3 regions of the Paenarthrobacter sp. NPDC091711 genome follow, and region 3 is predicted to be linked to each of the others. Evidence: riboswitches for the same ligand, from Rfam matches in the RefSeq annotation. Region 3 holds a riboswitch; each other region holds the start of a gene.
What was found. A riboswitch is a leader RNA that binds a small molecule or an ion and turns the genes downstream of it on or off. The one in region 3 is predicted to bind S-adenosylmethionine.

Region 1 (3,917 bases), on a different contig from region 3:
GGAAGTGGCCACCCTCGCCAGCGGGGACCCCTCCTGGACGACTGAGGATCCTGAGCTCCCCCGCATTGACCTCATCCAGTGCTACGACGAGTACGTGATGGGCTACTCGCAGTCCCGGCACTTCCTGGGCGGAACGGCGCCCTACTTCCCCGAGGACAACGGACCCATGCACGTGGTCCTGTTGGATGGCAGGTTGGCCGGATGGTGGCGTCACGGATTCTCCGGCGGGGCGTGCGAGCTGGACGTGCGAATGAACCGGCCTGCCACTGCGCAGGAGCAGGCCGCCCTGCAGGCCGAGGTGGATCGTTATGGCCGGTTTCTGGGCATGGACGTCACGCTGGTGTGACGTGGCGGGAACGGTCCAAGGGCACAGGACTAAGCTGGGGTGAGACCTAGGAGGCCTGCACTGTGAACAATCTGATCTTCTGGATCATCGTCTGCTCGTGGCTGATTCCACTCGGAATCCGCATGTACAACCGCTCCCGGGCGCGCCGGATCCAACACGGAGACTTCCGCGCCCCCGAGTACCCGCAGCAGAATCTGCCCGGCCCAGGCTACCCGCAGCAGGACTACCGGGGGCAGGATCACCCGGGACAGGGCTACCCCGGGCAAAATTACCCGTCGCAGAATTTCCCGTCGCAGAGCTCCCCGGGTCAGGGATACCCAGGCCAGAGCTATCCGGGTCAGGGCTATCCGGGCTATCCGTCCGAGCCGGCCGTCATCCGCCCGGTGGATGACGCGCCGCAGTCCGGGCCGCCGTCGAGCCCGTCATCCCCCAGCACGTTTCCCGCAACGAACGGTTCTGAGCCGCAGGGATACCGGGCGCGCAAGCTGGCAGAGCTGGACGCGAAGTTCAGCAACGGCGAGATCGCCATGGAGGATTACATGAGGCAGCGCGGCGACATCATGAACGGCTAAAGCTTAGGCAAAAAATGCTTCGCGGAGCTGCTCGGAGAGCTGGCCGATTTCGGTGAGGAAGCCATCGTGGCCAATCGGAGCCTCAATGACGTGAACCGGCACTTCGCCGGGGAGCGCTGCGGCCAGTTCCCGTGATTGAGCCGGGAAGTAGAGCCTGTCGCTGTCCACGGCCGCCACGAAGAACTCAGCCGTAGCACCGGAAAGCGCCGTTTCCAACGAGCCGCGACCCCTGGTGACGTCGTGGGACATCAATGCCTCGGTGATGGCGATGTAGCTGTTGGCGTCAAAGCGGCGGACCAGTTTGGTTCCTTGGTGGTCCAGGTAACTTTCCACTTGGTAGCGGCCGCGCTCGCCCAATACGGCGGCCAGCGGAGTCTCCTGGTGCTGGGCTTGCCGGCCAAAGCGGACGTCCAGCTCCAACGCCGAGCGGTACGTGATGTGGGCGATGCGCCGGGCCAATGCCAAACCGTGCTCGGGCGCGGTATCTCCGTAGTAGTCGCCGTTGTTGAAGTTCGGGTCCTGCTTGATGGCAAGGGTTTGGGCTTGGGCGAAAGCAATCTGCTCGGCCGTGCTGTAGGCGCCCACCGAAATGACGGCACAACGTTTTACCCTGTCTGGGAAGGTCACAGCCCACTCAAGGGCGCGCGCGCCACCCATGGATCCGCCCAATACGGCGTGCCAGGCCTCGATTCCCAGGGCATCGGCGAGGCGCGACTCAGCCTCAGTGCTGTCGCGCAGGGTGACCAGCGGGAAACGTGAGCCCCACGGGCGTCCGTCCGGAGCTTCTGATGATGGGCCGGTGCTGCCGTAACAGCCGCCCACGATGTTGATGGAGATGACAAAGAACTTGTTGGTATCGATGGTGGCACCGGGACCAACGAGTTGCTCCCACCATCCTTCCTCGTCAGTGGCTCCGCGGGCTACATGCGTACTGCCAGTGAGTGCGTGCTGGATGAGCACCGCGTTGGAGGCATCGGCGTTCAGCTGCCCCCAGGTCTCATAAGCGAGAACGACGTCGGGCAGGAATCCGCCGGCTTCGAGTTCCAGCGGACCGACGCCGGCGTACTTGACGGTTCCGTCTTCTTCTCCGGATTTTGGAAGGGCTGTAGCAGTAATGGTCATTCCTTTGACACCTTAACCTCGCGCTTGCCCGTCGCCTTGCGTGCGAACAGGCCAGGTCTTCACCCGGGGCACCCCACCGCGGAGGAGGGTTGCCGGCCAGCAAGCCGGGGCTGTGTGCTGGCACTCATGACCTAATACGACGAGTCTAGGAAACACAGGGGGGTTATGGCGAAGAATGTGACAACAGTGTGACGGTTTGAGGTCTCTTCGTTCACGAACCAGGGCCCGGAACTGCCGCCCGGCGAATAATCGTCGGCGCGGGCGGCAGCCGGGTCAGTGCTTTGGGCGCGAGGCGTCAGGCGCCCTTGGCTGCCCGGAATCCGGCTTCGAGGTCCGCGATGATGTCATCCACGTGTTCGATGCCCACGGACAATCGGACCAGGCCGGGGTTGACGCCTGCAGCGAGCTGCTGTTCCACCGTCAGCTGGCTGTGCGTCGTCGACGCCGGGTGGATGACCAGCGAGCGGACGTCACCGATGTTGGCAACGTGCGAGTGCAGCTCCAGTCCGTCCACGAAACGCTTACCGGCTTCCACGCCGCCCTTGATGTTGAAGGCAACAATTGCCCCCGTGCCCTTGGGGCCGTACTTCTGGCCCCGCTGGTACCAAGGGCTGGATGGCAGGCCCGCATAGGCGACCGATTCGACGTCGTCGTGGCCTTCAAGCCATTCGGCCACCTTGGTGGCGTTGGCAACATGACGTTCCACGCGCAGGCTCAGTGTCTCCAGTCCTTGGGCGATGAGGAAGGCATTGAACGGCGACACAGCCGAGCCGAGATCGCGGAGCAACTGGACACGGGCCTTGAGGATGTAGGACAGGTTGGCACCCAGCGCACCGTCCTTGCCCAAATCCCGGGCGTAAACGAGCCCGCTGTAGCTGGGGTCCGGGGTGTTGAATCCGGGGAAGCGTTCCGGATCCTTGCCGAAGTCGAAGTTGCCGGAATCCACAATCACACCTGCGATTGCGGACCCGTGGCCGCCCAGATACTTGGTTGCAGAGTGGACCACAATGTCCGCGCCCCACTCGATGGGACGGATGAGGTACGGCGTTGAAAGGGTGTTGTCCACGATCAGGGGCACGCCGGCCTCGTGGGCGGTGCGTGCGATGCCCTCGATGTCCAGAACGTCCTGCCGTGGATTGGAGACAACCTCGCCGAAGAACAACTTGGTGTTCGGCTGGACGGCGTCACGCCACTGGTCCAGGTTGTCCGGGTCTTCCACGAAGGTGACGGAGATGCCGAACTTCTTCAGGGTGTGTGCCAGCAGGTTGTAGGTGCCGCCGTAAAGGCTGGGGCTGGCCACAATGTGATCGCCCGCTTCGGCAATGTTCAGGATGGCAAAAGTCTCCGCTGCCTGTCCGGAGCTGAGCAGGAGTGCACCCAATCCGCCTTCAAGGCTCGCGACCCGCTGCTCCACGGCATCCTGCGTCGGGTTGCCGATGCGCGTGTAGATGGGAGCCAGCTCGGCCAGGGCAAAACGGTTGGCAGCGCTCTCGGCGCTGGGGAACACAAAAGACGTGGTCTGGTAGATCGGCAGGGAGCGCGCTCCGGTGGCGGAGTCAGGCTCCTGACCTGCATGGATCTGGCGGGTTTCGAAAGACCATCCTTGGGACATGGAGTTCTCCTGTTCGTGGCGCATGGGATTGGCAGGCAATGTGGTGCAGCTGAGCTGGGGCCAGTCTAGGAACTGTCCGGAAGCTAAGACAGCTTTATGACGCCGGTGGAATCAACTGGTCTCTTCGCGTCCTTCCATGACGCTCAGAGCGAAAGTTATACACATCCCACCTTAGTTAGGCTTGACTTAGCTGAGACCCCGATCACAAAGTGCCAAGATGAAGCCATGCGCATGGATCACGTCTCTTACGCCTGTGAACGAGATG
Region 2 (3,917 bases), on a different contig from region 3:
CACACAACACCTCCTCAATCTCCAATCGTCAGCACAGAGACTTCGTCGCTTCGCAGGAGTATCGTCGAAAACCCCAACCTCTGTGCATCAGCTCCAAGGACCGTTCATGGAATCATCGGCTATAAACATCGCAATCGTGGTGGTGTACCTGCTCGCCATGCTGGCATTCGGCTGGTGGGGCAAGTCCCGCACCAAGAACAACAGCGACTTCCTGGTGGCCGGCCGCCGCCTGGGACCCTTCCTTTACACCGGCACCATGGCTGCAGTGGTCCTTGGTGGCGCATCCACCGTGGGCGGCGTCGGCCTCGGCTACAAGTTCGGCATCTCTGGCATGTGGCTTGTGGTGGCAATCGGCTCAGGCGTGCTGCTGCTCAGCCTCCTGTTTGCCGGGACCATCCAGCGGCTGAAAATCTACACGGTCTCCCAAATGCTGAGCCTCCGCTACGGCAGCAAAGCCACGCAGACCTCCGGCATCGTCATGCTCGCCTACACGCTGATGCTGTGTGCCACGTCCACCGGCGCGTACGCCACCATCTTCGTGGTGCTGTTCGACTGGGAGCGTTGGCTGGCTATCGCCGTTGGCGGCGCGATCGTCCTTGTCTACTCGACCATTGGCGGCATGTGGTCCATCACGTTGGCCGACCAGGTCCAGTTCATCATCAAGACCGTGGGTATCTTCTTCCTGATGCTCCCGTTCGTCCTGAACGCAGCCGGCGGCATGGACGGCATCCGTGAGCGCCTCGACGCAAGCTTCTTCCAGATTGACGGCATCGGCATCCAGACCATCATCACGTACTTCGTGGTCTACACACTGGGTCTCCTGATCGGCCAGGACATCTGGCAGCGCGTCTTCACTGCCAAGACCCCCACCGTTGCCCGTTGGGGCGGCGCAACTGCCGGCGTTTACTGCATCCTTTACGGCATCGCCGGCGCCCTGATCGGCCTGGCCGCCCGCGTTGCCTTGCCGGACATTGACGTCGCCAACCTCGGCAAGGACGTGGTGTACGCAGAGGTCGCAACCCACATCCTGCCTGTCGGCATCGGCGGCCTGGTCATGGCTGCAGCTGTTGCAGCAATGATGTCCACGGCTTCCGGCGCCCTGATCGCCGCGGCAACGGTGGCCCGCGCCGACGTCGTCCCGTTCGTGGCCAGCTGGTTCGGCAAGACCATCAACACTGATGACACCGAAAACCCCGAGCACGACGTCAAGGCCAACCGCTACTGGGTCCTGGGACTCGGCATCGTTGCCGTGCTGATCTCCATGGCAGCGCAGGACGTGGTGGTTGCCCTGACCATCGCCTACGACATCCTGGTGGGTGGCCTCCTGGTAGCCATTCTCGGCGGCCTCGTGTGGAAGCGCGGAACCGGAATCGCCGCGGCGTGGTCCATGGCCATCGGGTCGGTCCTGACCCTCGCGTTGCTGATCCTCTTCGCCGTAGGAGCGATCCCGAGCGCGGACGGCGTCTACGCCAACGAGCCGATCTACTTCGGCCTGGCAGCCTCGTTCGTCGCCTACGTAGTGATTTCGCTGCTCACCCCGCCCACCGATCCCGCGGTTCGCGAGGCCTGGGACAAGCGAGTGGCTGGTGCCGTCTCGGAAGAGCTTCCTCCTGAGGCCCACCCGGTCAGCAGCCACAAGTAAAAAGAGACAAGTACGACGGCGGCGCCTCCCCTTTCCGGGGTGGCGCCGCCGTTGTTTTGTCCCCAGGAGAAACGTCCACCCGGCAGGTGCGTTGCGGGGCCCACTCTGCGCCCCAAAACCCCACCCAAACACGCACACCAGGCCCCACAACGGGTATCCCTAGCAATGGGGTAGGGTGGTCCCAGCTTCAAGAGATGTGGCGCCAAGCTCCGACTTGCCACGCACCAACCCCATGTTCACGGGTGGTTCGGATGAGGAAGCGGCCCGTCCCGGACCAGAGACAACCGAGCGGGCAAGAGCACTCCACCAAGGAGCAGTCCCTTGCCGTACCAAGGCGATATCACCCCGGCAGCAGCCAGCACCCCAGCAATTGTGAGCACCCCAGACACAACAGCCACCACCACGGTCGCGGTGATTCCCGCCGTCGACCTCTTCCTGGGCACGGTGACCATCCTGGCCGGGAACGGCGCCACGGCCCGAACCGGGCGCTTCGGGCATCCCCACCCGCAATTGATCGCGCAGGCGTTGGCCCACGCGGTCCGGCCAACGCGTTGGTGTGAAGTGTCAAGGACGCTAACGGTGACTGTCGCCGCGGCGGGCCGGCGCGGCGGTGTGCAGCGGCACTTCACACTTAGCCACGAAGATCCGGCCTAGCTTTCCTCGTCCTCCGCACGGAACTCTTCGGTTTCGTCGATGGGGACCACGCGTTCGTCGTCGTCGGGGGCGTCTACTTCCTCAACCCAGGGCTGGTCCACTTCCTGGTCCTCGGCGTAGTCGTAGGCGGGGTCGGACTCAATGGTGGTCCGTTCCTGGTAGTTGGCGTGTGATTCGGTGGTGTTCATGGTGCAACCTCCGTCTCGTGGGCCGGTGTTCACGGGCCGGCTCAGCCCGTTGACCCGAATGCAGGAATCCAGGAGTGGGAGGACCCCAATCCCCTGTCCTTCCATCTGAGCACCGGCATAGGCAAGGGTCAAGGAGCGCCGAAAATTACGGTGCACCGAACATTCCGGTTAAGGAATACCAGCCAAAAATCCGCGCGGATAAGCGGTAGTGTGGGGCGTGCAATGGGGCCGCACCTACCCCACCCAGCACAGGAGACAAAGTGCAGATGCACCAGGAATCCCATAGTTCGTCGAGCCCCGCTCCGGACCCCACCCCCGAATCAGCAGCCGCCGAAAACACTGGTACCCAACCCCCGCCGCCGTCGCACGCGGACATCCGCCGCTGGCGCCAGTACCTGGCTGACGAGCGTGCCGAGGCCGCCGTGTACCGCGAACTTGCCCAGCGGCGTGACGGTGAGGAACGCCAAATTCTGCTCGCCTTGGCCGAAGCCGAAGGCCGGCACGAGGCCCACTGGCTCAAGCTCCTTGGTGAGCACGCCGGAATGCCCAAAGCAGCATCCACCCGAAGCCAGTTCCTGGGATTCCTTGCCCGTAACTTCGGCTCCGTCTTTGTGCTTGCCTTGGCCCAGCGTGCCGAAGGCCGTTCCCCCTATGGCACGGAGCCTGCAGCAACACCTGCCATGGTGGCCGATGAACAAATTCACGAAGAAGTAGTCCGGGGCCTGGCCACGCGTGGGCGCAACAGGCTCTCCGGGACATTCCGCGCCGCCGTTTTTGGCGCCAACGACGGCCTGGTCAGCAACCTTTCGTTGGTGATGGGCATGGCAGCAACCGGTGTGCCCAGCCCCGTGGTCCTGATGAGTGGCGTGGCAGGTTTGTTGGCCGGTGCACTGTCCATGGGCGCGGGCGAGTACGTTTCGGTCCGCTCCCAGCGGGAACTCCTTAACGCCACGTTGCCCACGCAGGCAACCTTGACGGCCGCGCCGTCGTTGGACATCGAACACAACGAGCTGGTCCTGGTGTACCTGGCCAGGGGCATGACCCACGAGGCCGCGGAACACCGCGCCGCCGAGCGTATGGGATTGTTCAGCTGCGACTGCGATCCGAGCCTGTCCTTGCAGCCTGAAAAACCGCCCGCGGATGAGCACGAATCCGTTGGCTCGGCGTGGGGCGCTGCGCTGTCCAGCTTCTGCTTCTTCGCCTCGGGCGCCATCGTGCCCATCCTCCCGTTCATCTTCGGAATGACGGGCATTGCGGCCTTGATGGTGGCCGGGGTTTTGGTGGGCCTGGCGCTCCTGGCCACCGGCGCCGTGGTCGGCTTGCTGTCCGGAACGTCACCGTTGAGCCGCGGGCTGCGGCAGCTGGCCATTGGCTTGGGAGCGGCCGCCGCCACCTATGGACTGGGCCTGGTGTTCGGAGCAACCATCATTTAA
Region 3 (3,917 bases):
CAGGATCCGGGCGATCTCCGTGCTCGCTGCGAGGGGCTCGCACCAGTGCCAGGCCTGGGCAACACTGACGACGTCGAATGCTGAGTCCGCCAGTCCAGTTGCCTCTGCCGTTCCCTCCTGCGCATTGACGTGGGGGTAGGCCTTGTGCAGTTGCTCCAGCATGTCCGTGGAAGGATCGACGGCGGCAACCTCCAGTCCGCGGTCCACAAGGAGAGCCGTGAACTTGCCGGTGCCCGCTCCGAGATCGGCCGCGGATTGGGCCTCCGGCGGGACGAGCCAGTCCACCGAATCAGCGGGATAACCCGGACGCACGCGGTGGTAATGTTCTCCGCCGTCCTGAAAGCTCTGGCCAAGTTCGAGCCTGCGGGTGGCATGCAGTTTTGGGCCTCGCGGTCCTGCTGGTCCGGGGATGCCGGCCGCATCGCTCGCGGTGCCCTGGGAGTGCAGGGACACGCAGAACTCCTTCGGAGGGTGGCTAAAAGTACCCTACGAATTTACCGCATGGAATCCGGCCGCCACTGCTTCTAGTCGACAGTGCAGGGAGCTGCACCTGCAGTGCCCGGAGTGTTCGGTGCCCACTCGGGGTAGCTACGGTGGTCGTTGGCCGGAACCCAGCGGCCTTCGTCCACCACGTAGTCCCAGCCGAGTCCGTTGCGCTTGAGTCCTTCGATGCCTGCGAGCAGTCTGGTGGCATCCTCCAACCGGGAGCCGACGCCGAAGCTGGCGCGCAAAGATCCCGAGGGAAGGCCGAGGCGCTTGAGGAGCGGGTGCGCGCAGAAGCGGCCATCACGCAGGCCCACTCCGTGTTCAGCCGCGAGATAAGCGGCAACCAAACCGGCGTCGAATCCTTCCACCGAGAAATTGACCACGCCAATGGTGTCCAGCGAGTCATCGAAGATCTTGTGGACGGTCACGCCGTCGATCGCTTCCAGCCCCTTGACCAGGTAGGAGCGGATGGCGGATTCATGGGCGTGCCACGCGTCCTGGTCCAGCCCTGCCAGTACCTGGGTGGCCCGGGCGAGTGTCGCGGCGCCGAGCACATTGGGGGAGCCGCCTTCGTGTCGGGCGGGTCCAGCGGCCCAGCTGACCGAGTCCAAACGGGCTTCACGAACAGCGCCGCCCCCGGCAAGGTGCGGAGTCCCGGCGTCGAGCCAGTCCGGACGGCCTACCACGACGCCGGCGCCAAAGGGGGCGTAGAGCTTGTGTCCGGAGAAGACCAGGTAGTCGACGTCAGCCTCGGTGATGTTGATTCGGCGGTGCGGCGCGAGCTGGGCTGCGTCCACCACTATTCGTGCGCCGTGTTCGTGGGCCAGCGAAGCAAGCCGGGCGATGGGAAGGATTTCGCCTGTAACGTTCGAGGCGCCGGTGACGGCCAGCAGGCTGACTCCGCCTTGGGCAAGCTCGGCGCGGAGCTTGTCCAGCGTCTCGGCCAAGGTTGGCGCCGCAACGACGCTGCGGTGGGGGACTCCTTGCCAGGGAAGCAGGTTGGCGTGGTGCTCGATGTCCAGGTAGAGGACCTCGCCCGTGAATTCGCCGTCCACCTGCGGCAGGCATCCGGCCAGGAGGTTCAAGGAGTCCGTGGTGTTGCGTGTGAAGATCACGGAATCATCAGGCCGGCCGCCGACGAAATCCCGAACGATGTTCCGTGAATTCTCGTACACCGAGGTGCTGATTTGGGAGGCGTACCCGGCTCCCCGGTGAACGCTGGCGTAATAGGGCAGGACCTCGTTGAGGTGGGCCGAGACAATGGTCAGGGCGGGCGCCGAAGCACCGTAGTCGAGGTTGGCGTAACGGACGTGCCCACCCTGAATCAGTGGGGCCTGCAGCTCGGCGCCTGTGACCGCGGCGAGCGGACGTGCCGCCGCAGCCGCCTCTGCAGCGGTTTCCTCAACGAAAGACGGAAGGGTGTTTGAGTCGAACGTGACAGTGCTCATGGGACCTCACTCAAGAGGGACCCCCATAGGGGGATCCGCGCTTGCCGCATCCGTTCCGGACCGGCCGGGTCGTCACCCGGGGCACCCCACCGCGAATGGAGGGTTGCCGGCCAGCAAACCGGGGTTTAGCGCTGGCACTCGTGACCTGTAAAAAAGGCTAAGGCACGTCCGGGCGCCCTTCCAAAGCCGCTTCCCTTTGTTAAGCCTTTTGTTACGTCGAATGGCAATCGCCCACTTGGCCGAATAAAAGACGGCGAAGGCTCCTCAAAGAGGGCCTCCGCCGTCGAAAATTCCGTCGCACGTCTGATGAGCGAGGAGCGTAAGGACTAAAGAAGGTCGTCCAGTCCGGGGTTCAGTCGCTTGAGGACCTCCGAGTGCAGGATCGAGTTCGTTGCCAAGGCATTGCCGCCAAAGGGACCGTCTTCGCCCTCCAAGGACGTGAAGCGGCCGCCGGCCTCAGTGACGATGGGGACGAGGGCTGCCATGTCGTAGAGGTTCAACTCCGGCTCACAGGCGATGTCGACCGCACCCTCGGCCACGAGGCAGTAAGACCAGAAGTCACCGTAGGCGCGGGTGCGCCAGATGTCTTCGGTGAGCCCCATGAATTCATCCAGGTTGCCGCGTTCCTTCCACCCCGAAAGGCTGGAATATGACATGGAAGCATCGGCCAGGCGGGAGACGTTCGACACCTTGAGCCGCGTTGCCGAGGCGAGGGAGCGGCCCATGTAGGCGCCCATGTCCTTGGCAGCCCACCATCTCTTGCCCAGGGCCGGCGCACTGACTACGCCCACCACGGGTTCCCCTTCGTCGACGAGGGCGATCAGTGTTGCCCACACCGGGACGCCGCGGACAAAGTTTTTGGTGCCGTCAATGGGGTCGATGATCCAACGGCGCGAACCGTGTCCACTGCTGCCGAACTCCTCGCCGAGGACCGCATCCCGCGGACGGGAGCGGGACAATTGGCCGCGGATTGCTTCTTCAGCGGCCTTGTCAGCGTCAGTTACCGGCGTGAGGTCGGGCTTGGTTTCGATCTGCAGGTCCAGTGCCTTGAAGCGATCCATGGTCTGGGCGTCGACTGAATCAGCGAGGACATGGGCAAGGCGCAGGTCATCGTTGTAGGTGGAAACGGGTTGGGTCATGCCACCAAACTATCCTGAAACGTTCGCTGCAGTGGGGAGGTGAAGCCGGCAACGATTAGTTGACGGTTCCCAGCTCCTTGGTCTCTTTGGCTTCGAGCCTTGGGTCTGCACCGAGCAGGCGGCGCAGGGAGGCCAGTCGTGCTACTCCTGACGGGCCGGCATGGCCATCGTTCACCCATGCATCCAGACCGCAGTTAGTAGCGTTGGCACCATGCTTGCAACCGCGGTCGCAGGTCTCCGTGCCGGGCTCGAGATCCGGGAATGAATGCAGGATCCGGTCCGGGTCCACATGCGCCAAGCCGAAGGATCGAATGCCGGGAGTGTCGATGATCCAGCTGCCGGAGGGAGCATCGTCAAGTTTGAGTGCCAAAGCCGAGGATGAGGTGTGTCGGCCCCGGCCTGTCACCGCGTTGACACCGCCCGTGGCGCGCTCTGCACCTGTCAGGGCATTAACCATGGTGGATTTACCCACGCCGGAGTGGCCGAGCATGACCGTGACTTTTCCACCGAGGTGTGAGCGCAGCTGGGATACAGCGTCCTTGTCCAGGCGGGCTGAGAGCCCATCGTCCGAGCGGGCATCGATGCCGCCGGCCTCGGAATCAGCAGTCCGGCTGATGATCACGGGAAAGTCCAAGCTCAAGTAATTGGCAAGGAGTTCGGCCGGGTCTTTGACATCCGCCTTGGTGATGAGCAGCAGCGGCTCAATGCCGGCGTCGTATGCTGCCACCAGCGCACGATCAATGAATCCGGTACGCGGTTCGGGGTTGGCTGCTGCAACAACCACAACGAGTTGATCGGCATTGGCCACCACAACCCGTTCAATCGGGTCGGTATCGTCAGCACT

Region 1: it holds a riboswitch for S-adenosylmethionine, as region 3 does, so the genes downstream of both, ACIQH5_RS10115 (homoserine O-acetyltransferase) here and ACIQH5_RS08650 (aminotransferase class V-fold PLP-dependent enzyme) in region 3, are expected to answer to the same signal.
Region 2: it holds a riboswitch for S-adenosylmethionine, as region 3 does, so the genes downstream of both, ACIQH5_RS17470 (hypothetical protein) here and ACIQH5_RS08650 (aminotransferase class V-fold PLP-dependent enzyme) in region 3, are expected to answer to the same signal.

What each region holds. Positions count from the first base shown of each region.
Region 1 covers NZ_JBIVTF010000005.1:76,758-80,674, forward strand. Annotated here, with positions in the region: gene ACIQH5_RS10105 (winged helix DNA-binding domain-containing protein) at 1-346, shown strand, start outside; gene ACIQH5_RS10110 (hypothetical protein) at 409-918, shown strand; gene ACIQH5_RS10115 (homoserine O-acetyltransferase) at 922-2,040, opposite strand; SAM riboswitch class IV at 2,056-2,172, opposite strand; gene ACIQH5_RS10120 (bifunctional o-acetylhomoserine/o-acetylserine sulfhydrylase) at 2,336-3,676, opposite strand; gene ACIQH5_RS10125 (VOC family protein) at 3,878-3,917, shown strand, end outside.
Region 2 covers NZ_JBIVTF010000013.1:51,847-55,763, forward strand. Annotated here, with positions in the region: gene ACIQH5_RS17465 (sodium:solute symporter) at 107-1,642, shown strand; SAM riboswitch class IV at 1,828-1,947, shown strand; gene ACIQH5_RS17470 (hypothetical protein) at 1,964-2,296, shown strand; gene ACIQH5_RS17475 (hypothetical protein) at 2,293-2,484, opposite strand; gene ACIQH5_RS17480 (VIT1/CCC1 transporter family protein) at 2,751-3,917, shown strand.
Region 3 covers NZ_JBIVTF010000004.1:166,624-170,540, forward strand. Annotated here, with positions in the region: gene ACIQH5_RS08645 (class I SAM-dependent methyltransferase) at 1-447, opposite strand, end outside; gene ACIQH5_RS08650 (aminotransferase class V-fold PLP-dependent enzyme) at 525-1,934, opposite strand; SAM riboswitch class IV at 1,967-2,080, opposite strand; gene hisN (histidinol-phosphatase) at 2,261-3,073, opposite strand; gene ACIQH5_RS08660 (ribosome small subunit-dependent GTPase A) at 3,129-3,917, opposite strand, start outside.